Regions from separate parts of the Mesorhizobium sp. USDA 4775 genome, predicted to be linked through region 2. Evidence: predicted binding sites of a transcription regulator. Region 2 holds the regulator's gene; each other region holds the start of a gene.
The links. The regulator PhoB, encoded in region 2, activates phosphate uptake and scavenging genes when phosphate is short. The targets are predictions, from matches to a motif close to TGTCATNNANCTGTCAT.
Positions count from the first base shown of each region.

Region 1 (4,160 bases), 5.7 Mb from region 2:
GAGGTCAAGTCGAAGACCGACACCGTCGCTTTCACGCCCTACGCGACCATCAAGGACGCGTTCGGCATGATCGTGTTCCTGTTCTTCTTCGCCTATTTCGTCTTCTACCTGCCGAACTATCTCGGCCATCCGGACAATTACACGGTCGCCAACCCGCTGAAGACCCCGGCCCATATCGTTCCGGAATGGTACTTCCTGCCGTTCTACGCGATCCTGCGCGCCATCACCTTCAACATCGGGCCGATCAATTCCAAGCTCGGCGGCGTGCTGTGCATGTTTGGCGCCATCGTCATGCTGTTTCTGGTACCTTGGCTCGACACCTCCAAGGTGCGTTCGGCGGTCTACCGGCCCTGGTACAAGCTGTTCTTCTGGCTGTTCGTGGCCGATGCCATCCTGCTGGGCTGGCTGGGCTCGCAGCCGGCGGAAGGCAGCTATGTGTTCATGGCGCAGATGGCGACGCTGTTCTACTTCGCCTTCTTCCTGGTCGCGCTGCCGGTGCTTGGCCTGATCGAGACGCCGCGCAGGCTGCCGAACTCGATCACCGAGGCGGTGCTCGAAAAGAACAAGGGCGGCAGTGGGCATCCGGCGGGCGCCACGGCCGCGCCAGAGACCAAGGGCTGAGCGGTAGAGAATCTAAGGGGATTTGGCATGAAAAAGATTCTCACCTCGCTGGCGCTGGTCGGCCTTGTGGCTGCCGGCACCGCAGCGTTCGCGGCCGAAGAGGCGCACAATGCGGCGGCACCCACGCATTTCCCGATCAACGAGCCGAAGGAAATGAGCTGGAGCTTCACCGGCCCGTTCGGCACCTATGACAAGGCGCAGCTGCAGCGCGGTCTGAAGGTCTACAAGGAAGTCTGCTCGGCCTGCCATTCGATGAACCTGGTGGCGTTCCGCACGCTGTCGGACCTCGGCTACAACGATGCCCAGATCAAGACGCTGGCCGCCGAATACACCATCCATGACGGCCCCAACGACGCCGGCGACATGTTCGACCGTCCCGGCAAGCCGTCCGACCATTTCCCGGCGCCGTTCGCCAATGAGGAAGCCGCGGCTGCCTCCAATGGTGGCGCCGCCCCGCCCGACATGTCGCTGCTGGCCAAGGCGCGCGGCGTCGAGCGTGGCTTTCCGCAGTTCGTCTTCGATATCTTCACCCAGTATGACGCGGGCGGGCCAGACTACATCCATTCGCTGCTGACCGGCTACGACCAGACGCCGCCTGCCGGAATGGTCATTCCCGAGGGCACGCACTACAACCCGTACTTCATGTCGGGTGTGTCGTTGAAGATGCCCAAGCCGCTCTCCGACGGTCAGGTGACCTATGACGACGGCTCGCCGCAGACCGTCGACCAGTATTCGCGCGACGTATCGGCCTTCCTGACCTGGGCCGCCGAGCCGCACATGGAAGACCGCAAGAAGACGGGCTTCCGCGTGCTGGTGTTCCTGCTGCTCTTCGGCGCGCTGGTCTACCTGACCAAGCGCAAGGTGTGGGAAGGCGTGGCCCACTAAGCCGCGCAACCAACGACCAAGAAAGGCGCCGAAAGGCGCCTTTTTGCATTTCCGGCGACAGGTTGTGTCACATGGCCGTCACCGCCAACGGCGATCCTGCGCCATTCCCAACAAAGGATCGCACCCATGAAGAAATTCACATCGCTGACCGCCGGTCTGCTGTTGCTGGTCATCGGCTCGGCCGCCCGGGCCGAAGACGCAAAACCCTTCGTCACGAACAAAGACATCGACCTAACGATGATCCTGCCGCCGCCACCGGCAAACGATTCGGCGCAGACCAAGGCCGAACTCGGCGAGGTGCTGACGCTGCAGGTGACGCGCACGCCCGAGATGGCAGCCAGCGCCGTTGCCGACTCCGAGGAGAATGTCTGGCGCTTCGCCAATGTGATGGGGCCGAATTTCAACAAGGAGAAGCTGCCGAAATTCAGCGCCTTCTTCGATCGCGTGGTCGAGACCGAAGGCGCTGTCGTCGATCCGGCCAAGGATGTCTGGAAGCGGCCGCGTCCGCATCAGCTCAGCGATCTCGTCAAGCCGGCGGTCAAGCTGTCGAGCTCCGGCTCGTGGCCGTCCGGCCACGCCACCGTCGGCACCATGATGGGCATCATCCTGGCCGACATGGTTCCGGAGAAGCGCGCCGAGATCATGGCGCGCGCGGCCGAATACGCCCACAACCGTGAGGTTGGCGGTATCCACTATGCGTCCGACGTAGAAATGGGCAAGATTTCCGGCAGCGTCATTGCCGCGGTCCTGCTCAACCGCGACGACTTCAAGGCCGAATATGAAGTGGCCAGGGCAGAGCTTCGTTCCGATCTCGGCATGTAATCTTCGTCAGCAGTCGGCTTCGATGCGAGGGGCGCTTCAGGCGCCCCTTTTCTTCTCACGGCCATGCTCGGCGGCAGTTCAGCAATTAGTCCGTTGGCAGGGCTGCATCGGATTGATATTCGAGGCATCGAAGGGCGGCGAATGTTGGCCCGCCACGGCCTTGGAAATCGATGATGCGACTCAACGACTGTCATAACTTTTCCGATTTCCGCCGCATGGCGCAGCGAAGGCTGCCGGGCCCGATCTTCGACTACATCGATGGCGCGGCCGACGATGAGGTCACCTATCGCCGCAACACCGAAAGCTTCGAGACCTGCGACCTCGTTCCCAACGTGCTGCGCGGGGTGGGCGAGATCGACATGTCGGTGACGGTGATGGGGCAGAAGCTGGCGATGCCGTTCTATTGCTCGCCGACCGCCCTGCAGCGACTGTTCCACCATCAGGGCGAGCGCGCGGTGGCCAAGGCCGCCGCCAAATACGGCACCATGTTCGGTGTCTCTTCGCTTGGCACCGTCAGCCTCGAGGAGGCGCGCGGGATCAGCGCCAGTCCGCAGGTCTACCAGTTCTATTTCCACCGGGATCGCGGCCTCAACCGGGCGATGATGCAGCGGGCGAAGCAAGTTGGCGTCGAGGTGATGATGCTGACCGTCGACAGCATCACCGGGGGCAATCGCGAGCGCGACAAGCGCACCGGCTTTGCCATTCCCTTCAAGCTCAACCTCGCGGGGATGGCGCAGTTCGCGCTCAAGCCGGCCTGGGCGATCAATTATTTCACCCATGAGGGGTTCAAGCTGCCGCAGCTCGACGAGCATGTCGACATGGGCGGCGGCACGATGTCGATCAGCCGCTATTTCACCGAAATGCTCGACCCGTCGATGACCTGGGACGATGTCGCCGAGATGGTCAGGCAGTGGTCGGGGCCGTTCTGCCTCAAGGGCGTCATGTCGGTCGAGGACGCCAAACGCGCCGTCGAGATCGGCTGCAGCGGCATTGTGCTTTCCAATCATGGCGGCCGGCAGCTGGATGGCTCGCGGGCGGCATTCGACCAGTTGGCCGAGATCGTCGATGCCGTCGGCGACCGGATCGACGTCATCATGGATGGCGGCGTGCAGCGCGGCACGCATGTGCTGAAGGCGCTGTCGCTCGGCGCCAAGGCGGTTGGCATCGGCCGTTACTATCTGTTTCCGCTGGCGGCGGCCGGCCAGCCGGGTGTCGAACGGGCGCTTGAACAGATGCGGGTCGAGATCGAACGCGGCATGAAGCTGATGGGCTGCAGTTCGATCGGACAATTGTCGCGCGAGAACCTGCGCTTCCGGTGACCAGGAGAGCATCGGCGCGGACGGTCACTGCGCCGGTCCAGGCCAATCCTTTGCCGGACGCGCTTGTCTCGGCCGCCACATCGCGCTAGCCGTTGTCGGTCGCGGCGGGCTACGATCTGCCTCCCGCACGTTTCAAACCTGTCAGCTGGATCATCCGGAGCCGCCTCATGAAACCTTCGCTCGAAGACACGCTGCTGGCCGCGATCCGCACCATCCCGGATTATCCCAAGCCCGGCATCCTGTTTCGCGACATCACCACGCTGCTCGGCAATGCGCGCGCCTTCCGGCGCGCTATCGACGAACTGGTGCATCCCTATGCCGGCCAGAAGGTCGACAAGATCGCCGGTATCGAGGCGCGCGGCTTTATCCTGGGTGGCGCCGTCGCTCACCAGCTTTCAGCCGGCTTCGTGCCGATCCGCAAGAAGGGCAAGCTGCCTTTCGAGACGGTGCGCGTCGCCTACAGCCTGGAATACGGGCTGGACGAAATGGAGATGCACAAGGACGGCATTTCCC
Region 1 is NZ_JBSSFM010000001.1:5,911,712-5,915,871, reverse strand. It holds gene ACVILI_RS29110 (cytochrome b) at 1-621, shown strand, start outside; gene ACVILI_RS29105 (cytochrome c1) at 649-1,506, shown strand; gene ACVILI_RS29100 (acid phosphatase) at 1,633-2,328, shown strand; gene ACVILI_RS29095 (alpha-hydroxy acid oxidase) at 2,502-3,647, shown strand; gene ACVILI_RS29090 (adenine phosphoribosyltransferase) at 3,815-4,160, shown strand, end outside.
Region 1: ACVILI_RS29100 (acid phosphatase) is a predicted target of PhoB. The motif match lies at 1,572-1,588, and genes of this name have one in related genera.

Region 2 (4,160 bases):
CCGCTTCTCGAAGCTCACCACGGTGGTGCGCTTCATCAACGACATCCTGCTGTCGGCGCCGTCGATCATCATCGGCCTGTTCGTCTATGAGCTTATGGTGCGGCCGATGGGCCATTTCTCGGCGATCGCCGGTGCCGTAGCACTCGCCATCCTGGTCATCCCCGTCGTCGTGCGCACCACCGAGGACATGCTCAACCTGGTGCCCAACGCCTTGCGCGAAGCCGGCACCGCGATCGGCGCGCCGCGCTGGGTGGTCATCCGCTCGGTTGCCTATCGCGCCGCGCTTTCGGGCATCGTCACCGGCATATTGCTGGCCATCGCCCGCATCTCCGGCGAGACCGCACCGCTTCTTTTCACGGCGCTGAACAACCAGTTCTGGTCGAGCAATCTCAACGCGCCGATGGCCAGCCTGCCTGTCACCATCTTCCAGTTCGCTCTCAGCCCCTATGAGGAATGGCAGCAGCTGGCCTGGACCGGTGCACTCATAATCACATTGACGGTTCTCGCGCTCAGCATCTTCGCGCGCAGCCTGACCGGACGCAGAGAGGACAAATGAGCCAGATGTTGTCTCCAGACATGACGATCGCCGCCGAGGCGGTGACCAAGGCCAAGATCGAGGTCAAGAACCTCAACTTCTACTACGGCCAGTCGAAGGCGCTGAAGGATATCACGCTGTCGCTGCCCGAGCGCAGCGTCACCGCCTTCATCGGCCCGTCGGGTTGCGGAAAGTCGACGCTGCTGCGCGTCTTCAACCGCATCTACGAGCTTTATCCCAAGCAGACCGCCGAGGGCCAGGTGCTGCTCGACGGCCAGAACATCCTCGACCGTTCGCAGGATCTCAACCTGCTGCGCACCAAGATCGGCATGGTGTTCCAGAAGCCGACGCCGTTCCCGATGTCGATCTACGAGAACATCGCTTTCGGCGTCAGGCTCTACGAGAAGATCAGCAAGGCCGAGATGGACGGCCGTGTCGAGCAGGCGCTCAAGCGCGCGGCGCTGTGGACCGAGGTCAAGGACAAGCTCAATGCCAGCGGCCTCAGCCTGTCGGGCGGCCAGCAGCAGCGGCTGTGCATCGCCCGCACCGTGGCGGTGAAGCCGGAGGTGATCCTGCTCGACGAGCCGGCCTCGGCGCTTGACCCGCTGTCGACCGCCAAGATCGAGGAGCTGATCGACGAGCTGCAGGCCGACTACACGATCGTCATCGTCACCCACAACATGCAGCAGGCGGCGCGCGTCTCGAAGCAGACCGCCTTCATGTATCTGGGCGAACTGGTCGAGTTCGACCGCACCGAGAAGATCTTCACGTCGCCTCGCGAGAAGCGCACGCAAGACTACATCACCGGCCGCTTCGGCTGATCGCACGCATACGAGGACCAGGATCATGGCCGAACACACAGTCGCAGCCTTCGACGAGGATCTCGGACAGATCAGCAGGCTGATCAGCGACATGGGCGACCTCGCCGGCTCGATGGTCGGCGGCGCCACCAAGGCACTGCTGAACTCCGACAATGCTCTCGCTCAGCGCGTCGTCTCCGACGACGCCATCATGGATGCGCGCCAGCGCGAACTCGACGACCGCGCCATCACGCTGATCGCCAAGCGCCAGCCGATGGCCGACGACCTGCGCCATGTCGTCGGCTCGATCCGCATGGCCGGCGACCTCGAACGCATTGGCGACCTTGCCAAGAACATCGCCAAGCGCGTCGGCACTGTCGGCCTCAGCGCCACGCCGCGCGACCTGTCGCATTCCATCGACGCCATGGCGCAGCTGGTGTTGATCCAGGTGCAGGGTGTGATCGAGGAGTATGCGGCGCGCGATGCCGCGGCACTGGCGAAGCTGCGCGCCGACGACGAGCGCATCGACGTCAAATACACCTCCGTCTTCCGCGAATTGCTGACCTATATGATGGAAGACCCGCGCAACATCACGGCTTGCACGCATCTGTTGTTTTGCGCCAAGAATCTCGAACGCATCGGCGACCATGTGACCAACATCGCCGAGAATGCGTACTATGTCCTGACCGGCACGCAACTGCCCGCCAACCGTCCAAAACAGGACGAGACGGCGATGTCGGCGCCGGCGGCCTGAGCGCAGGGGTAATCAATCGATGATCGCACCACGCATCATGGTGGTGGAGGACGAGGAGCCGCTCGGCGTGCTCCTCCGCTACAATCTGGAATCGGAGGGTTACCAGGTCGAGGTGGTGACCCGCGGCGACGAAGCCGAAATCCGCCTGCAGGAGAACGTGCCCGACCTCCTTGTGCTCGACTGGATGGTGCCGGCGGTGTCCGGCATCGAACTCTGCCGGCGCCTGCGAATGCGGCCCGAGACCGAGCGGCTGCCGATCATCATGCTGACCGCCCGGGGCGAGGAAAGCGACCGTGTACGTGGGCTCTCCACCGGCGCCGACGACTATCTGGTCAAGCCGTTCTCGACGCCGGAATTCATGGCCCGCGTCAAGGCGCTGCTGCGCCGCGCCAAGCCGGAAGTGCTGTCCAGCGTGCTCAAGGTCGGCGATATCGTGCTCGACCGTGAATCGCACCGGGTCTACCGCAAGAAGAGCGAGATCCGGCTCGGGCCGACCGAATTCCGCCTGCTCGAATTCATGATGCGGCACCCCGGGCGCGTGTTCTCGCGCAGCCAACTGCTCGACAATGTCTGGGGCGAGACGATCTACATCGACGAGCGCACCGTGGACGTGCATGTCGGCCGGTTGCGCAAGGCGGTCAACAATGGCCGCATGCCGGATGTCATCCGCACCATCCGTGGGGCGGGCTACGCGATCCGCGAGGATTGAGCACGACCTGACTCAGGCGACGTTTTTCTTCGCGGCAGGGCCTGCTTTCGTTTGCACGCCGGGCGCGAAAATCTCCTGGTCGACGAAGGTCAGCGCGCGCATGGCACAGCCTTCGCGGATCAGCGGCAGTTCGTTCGGCTCGGTGTCGAAGGAGATCGATTTCGAGTGCTGGCCGCCGGCGGTCTGGGCGATGGCCTCGCGCAATGCCGGCTCGATCAGGTCGAAGGCAGCGGCGCTGACGCCGACCATGGCGACGGGCGCGGGATCGATCAGCGCAAACAGGCTGCCGAGGCCGTAGCCGAGTGCCTCCCCGGCCTTGCGGTAGGCTTCGCGCTCGGGCCCGTCCCGTTCCCGTGCCGTCGCGGCCAGCGCCCGCATCTGCGCGTCGCTGACATCGGCCACCGGCTCGGTGTCCTCGCTGAGCTGCCTGGCGTTGCGCCAGATGGCGTAATTGCCGGCATAGGCCTCGACACAGCCGCGCCGCCCGCAGCGGCAGAGCGCGCCGCCCGGCCGGTGGATCATGTGGCCGAATTCGCCGCCTGAGGAATGGGTGCCAGTGAACAGCTCGCCCTTCAGCACCAGCCCCATGCCGATGCCGTGCGAAAGCAGGATGGCGATGAAGTCGTCACGGTAGCGCTCGGGATCGCGCCAGCGCAGCGCCACCGCCATCATGTTGCAGTCGTTTTCCATGGTGGCGGGGATACCGAACTCGGCTTCGAGTATGTCGGCGAAGGCGATGTCGGTCTGCGGTGTGATCGGCGACCACAGCATCGCCCGGGCCTCGGTGTCGGTGATGCCCTGGATCGCCAGCGCGATGCGGGCGACGCTGCGTACGTCGATGTCGGGATCCTCGAGGCGCCGCCGCACTATGGCCACGCACTCGCCGATCAGCGCCTCGCGCGACATGGTCAGCGTGTCCAGCCGGCGCTGTTCCTCCGATATCACCTGGCCGGCATAGTCGATGACTGCAACCGATAGGAAATTCAGCGACAGCACCACGGTCATTACAGCCGTGGCCTCCGGATTGAGGCCGAGGCCGACCTGCGGCCTGCCGCGTTTCAGCGCGCCGGCCTCGCTCGGCTTGCCCTCGGCCAGGATGCCTTCACCGATCAGGTCGGAGGAAATCGCCGATATGGTCGAATGGCTGAGGCCGGTGGTCGCTGCGATCTCGGTGCGCGAGGGCCGGCCGGCCCGGCGCACGGCCGCGATCACCATGGCGCGGTTGCGCCGGCGCAGATCGTCGTGGCGGATTCCGACCGACATGTTTTTCACATCCTCCCGGTCGCCGCGGTTCTTCCGGTCCTCCCTCGAACGCTGCCGGCGACACGGTCAAATACTGGCAGAAGCGGCCTGTGCTGTCAT
Region 2 is NZ_JBSSFM010000001.1:246,789-250,948, reverse strand. It holds gene pstA (phosphate ABC transporter permease PstA) at 1-556, shown strand, start outside; gene pstB (phosphate ABC transporter ATP-binding protein PstB) at 553-1,356, shown strand; gene phoU (phosphate signaling complex protein PhoU) at 1,382-2,089, shown strand; gene phoB (phosphate regulon transcriptional regulator PhoB) at 2,109-2,798, shown strand; gene ACVILI_RS01210 (ROK family protein) at 2,811-4,061, opposite strand.

Region 3 (4,160 bases), 6.1 Mb from region 2:
AGTACAGTAAACTTTGAATTAAAATATAAGCATCGCCATTGATCACCGCCCAGGTCCGGCCAAAGGCTCAATGGTCGCTTACCCCTTGATTTTTGGCTGCCAAACCTCGATATCGGGCACAAAATCCATACCATTCGAGATTGACGGGAAACGGCGATGAGCGACCAGGCAAAAGACGAACGCGCGCCCAGTGAAGCCGAGGCGGTCGAGGCCAATGCCGAGCGCACGGAAGGCAGCATTGACGGCGACTACGAAGCGCTTGTGCGACTGCTGAAGGAAAATGAAGAGCTGAAGGACCGCGCGCTGCGCGTCGCGGCCGAGATGGAGAACCTGCGCCGCCGCACCGCGCGCGACGTGCATGACGCGCGTACCTATGCGGTTGCGAATTTCGCCCGCGACATGCTGTCGGTGTCGGACAATCTGCGCCGCGCGCTGGACGCCATTCCGGCGGAGGCCAAGGCCTCGGGCGACGCCGGCTTCAAGGCGCTGATCGAAGGCGTCGACCTGACCGAGCGCGCCATGCTGTCGGCGCTGGAACGGCATGGGGTCAAGAAGCTCGCGCCGGAAGGCGAGAAGTTCGATCCCAATTTCCATCAGGCCATGTTCGAAGTGCCCAATCCCGATGTCCCGGCCAACACCGTGGTCCAGGTCGTCCAGCCGGGCTATTCGATCGGCGAGCGCGTGCTGCGTCCGGCCATGGTCGGCGTCGCCAAGGGCGGCCCGAAGATTGCCGCCGAGGCGCCGGTCGAGCCGGGGCCGGTGAATGAGCAGGCGGAGAAGGATGCGTAGCTAGGGGTTAGGCAGTAGGGCAGTAGGGCAGTAGGGAATAAGGCAGCCGTATCAATCGTGCGGCTTCGTGCTATTCATGCGCAGTCCCTAATCCCTACTGCCTACTCCCTTACCGCCATGAATCCCATCGCCCTTCTCGATTATGCCGGCGTCGCCGTCTTTGCGGCGACCGGGGCGTTGGCTGCTTCGCGAAAGCAACTCGACATTATCGGTTTCCTGTTCCTGGCCAGCGTCACCGGCATCGGCGGCGGCACGTTTCGCGACCTCATCCTCAATGTGCCGGTCTTCTGGGTGGGAAACCGCGACTATGTGCTGATCTGCGCCGTGGTGGCGGTCCTGGTCTTCTTCACCGCGCATCGCGTCGAATCCCGCTACAAGCTGTTGCTGTGGCTCGACGCCATCGGGCTGGCCGCCTTTTCGGTGATGGGCGCGGCCAAGGGGCTGGCCATCACCGGTTCGCCGGTGGTTTCGATCATCACCGGCATGCTGACCGCGACCTTCGGCGGCATATTGCGCGATCTGCTTGCCGGCGAACCATCGGTGCTGCTGAGGCCGGAGATCTACGTCACGGCCGCTCTGGCGGGCGCCGCCATCTTCACATTGGGCGACGTCGCCGGATTGCCGCAGATCGTCTCGGGGTTCGCCGGCTTCGTCGTGGCGCTAGCCGTACGCGGCGGCGCGCTGCGTTTCGGCTGGTCGTTTCCGTCGTACAGGAGCCGGCCGGGAAGGCGGCCGGAGGATATTCCGTAAGGAGGGGGATAGGGAATAGTCAGTAGTGAGTGGTCAGCGAAGCGTGTATCGTATCGTCTTGCCTACTGCCCTTACGCCGCAAAGCGTTGCGCTTCCCCGCCATAGTAGTTGACGTAGCGGGCGCCGATCTCCTTGACCGGCATCACCACGAAGACGTCGACGGTCGAGAATTCGCGGTCGATGACGCAGCCGTCGCCGATGCGGGCGCCGACCCTCAGATAGCCCTTCACCAGAGGCGGCATCGCCGCGATCGCCGCCTTGGTGTTGACCGCCTCGATCGGCATCAGGTCCATGGAGCAATAGCGCCCGGACACCGCGCGCACATCCCAGGCCGAATTCGTGCGGCAGTGATGGGCGAGATAGGTGAGCGCCTCGGCATGCGCCGCCGGCACAGTGCCGTGGAAGGAAGCGCAGCCGGTCATCACGCCGATTTCGTAGTGATTGATGTAGGCCCAGATGCCTTGCCACAGCGCCTCGATGGTGCGCTTCGAGCGGTATTCCGGCAGAACGCAGGATCGGCCGAGCTCGAGGAAACGCTGGCCGGGATGGCGGGCGATGAGCTTGGTCAGCTCGAATTCGCCTTCGGAATAGAAGCCCCCGGCGGCGGCCGCGATTTCTTGCCGCAGCAGCCGGTAAGTGCCGACGATGCGGCGGTGTTCGGGGCCGGAAATCGAATTGTCGAAGACGAGCAGATGATCGCAGAGCGGATCGAACCGGTCGGCGTCGCGGCGGTCCTGCACCTGGAACAGGTCCTTGCGGGCGCCAAGCTCGTCGTAGAATACGCGGTAGCGCACTTCCTGCGCGGCCGCGATCTCGGCCTCGTTGCGGGCGAGCCGCACTTCGAGATTGCCGATACGGCCGAGTGCCGCGCCCTTTATGACGGAATCGACATTACGCCCGGCGAGCAAGGCGCTGCTGGCGTTCGGCCGAGTGTCACATTCCGGCATAACTGTATGCACGAGTGATTCTCCTTCGAGCCATCCCTCTTGGCACGGGGATACGGTGTAGGTGCAACAGGATTGTGACAGTACCGTGATAAGGCGTCGCGGGCAATACTTCGTCGGCTGGCGAAAACGGTCAACCGGCTACGTTAGGGGAGGAGAGGCGAGGTGCGTCTCGCGTGCACGGATCAAGTCGCCGCGCCTCAAACCCTTGTTTTCATGGATGTCGCCCTCGGGAAATCGGGGCCACTTTGAGTTGGCATGCATCAGCCGCGGCTGGAAAAAAGCAGATCAAGCAGCAACCTGGCCCTCGACGGCGTTGACAAGCGCATCCGGGTCGAGCGGCTTGGTGACGAAGCCGCTGGCGCCGTGGGCAAGCACCGCATGGCGGGTCTTTTCCTGGCTGTCGGCCGACAGCACCATAATCGGCACGGGCGGCGCCGATGTCTCTTCCTCATGGCGGCGGATCGCGGCAATGGCGTCCAGCCCGTCCATGACCGGCATATGCAGGTCCATCAGCACCACGTCGAAGCGGTGCTTGTGTCCGGCGCTGGTGACGGCCTCGACCGCGGCCTTGCCATTGCCGACTACCTTGACGCGGTGTCCCGCCTTCAACAGCGTGGCGCGGGCCAGCATGGCATTGATGTCGTTGTCCTCGGCGATCAGCACGGACAAGCCCAACTGGCGGTCGCTTGAAGCGCGCAGCGCCGGGGTGCGGCGCTTTTCCGGCTGCGGCTGGGCAAGAGCCGGCGCATGGCTGGTCAAAAGAACACGCAAAAGTGTTCCACCGCGCACCGGCCGGGCCAGGAAGGTCGCGTAGCCGCTGGCGCGGAACTCGCCAAGCATGCCTCGGTCGGTCGGCGCGATCAGCGTGATGGCTTCGCAATCGGAAAAGCCGCCTTGGCGCAACCGCTTGAGCACTCTCCCATCGCTCTCCTCCATGGCCGCGTCGACGAGAAGCACGTCGCAGCCCTCGGCCAGGGGCACGGCCTGAGCCACGGTCGTGGCGATACCGGCCGTGCCGCCATTGGCGCGGATGGTGCGGGCGATGGCGTCGGCCTCGACGGCGTTTCTAGACAGGATCACCGCGCGCCTGCCGGCAAGCACGTTCTGCCGGCCCTGAGGCGCCTCGGTGGCGCCTCCGTCGCCGGGATTTCGAAGACGAAGTCCGACCCTTGGCCAAGCCGGCTGGAGACCGAAATCGTGCCGCCCATGGCAGTCACCAGCCGCTTGGAGATAGCAAGTCCGAGCCCCGCTCCGCCATGTGCGCGTGTCGAGGTGCCGTCGGCCTGTTCGAACTCCTCGAAGATACGCTCCATGTCCTCTTCGCGCAGGCCGGGACCGGTGTCGGTGATGGTGAAGCAGATGCGGTCGCTGGTCTCGGTGCGGGCGCGCGCGATGCTGACCAGCACGCCGCCGCCGTCGGTGAACTTGATGGCGTTGCCGATCAGATTGAGCAGCACCTGCCTGACCCGGCCTGGATCGGCTGTGATCAATTGCGGTACATCCGGTTCGACGTGGCAGCCGAGCCCAATACCCTTCGCGAAGGCGCGCGCGGCGAGCAATTCGATAATGTTGTCGGCGATCTCGCGCACCGACATGGGCTGCGGTTCCGGATCGAAGCGACCGGCCTCGATCTTGGAATAGTCGAGCAGGTCCTCGATCAGGGCGAGCAGGGCG
Region 3 is NZ_JBSSFM010000001.1:6,342,172-6,346,331, reverse strand. It holds gene grpE (nucleotide exchange factor GrpE) at 157-789, shown strand; gene ACVILI_RS31175 (trimeric intracellular cation channel family protein) at 907-1,539, shown strand; gene olsB (l-ornithine N(alpha)-acyltransferase) at 1,611-2,486, opposite strand; partial or broken gene ACVILI_RS31165 (ATP-binding protein) at 2,772-4,160, opposite strand, start outside.
Region 3: olsB (l-ornithine N(alpha)-acyltransferase) is a predicted target of PhoB. The motif match lies at 2,550-2,566, and genes of this name have one in related genera.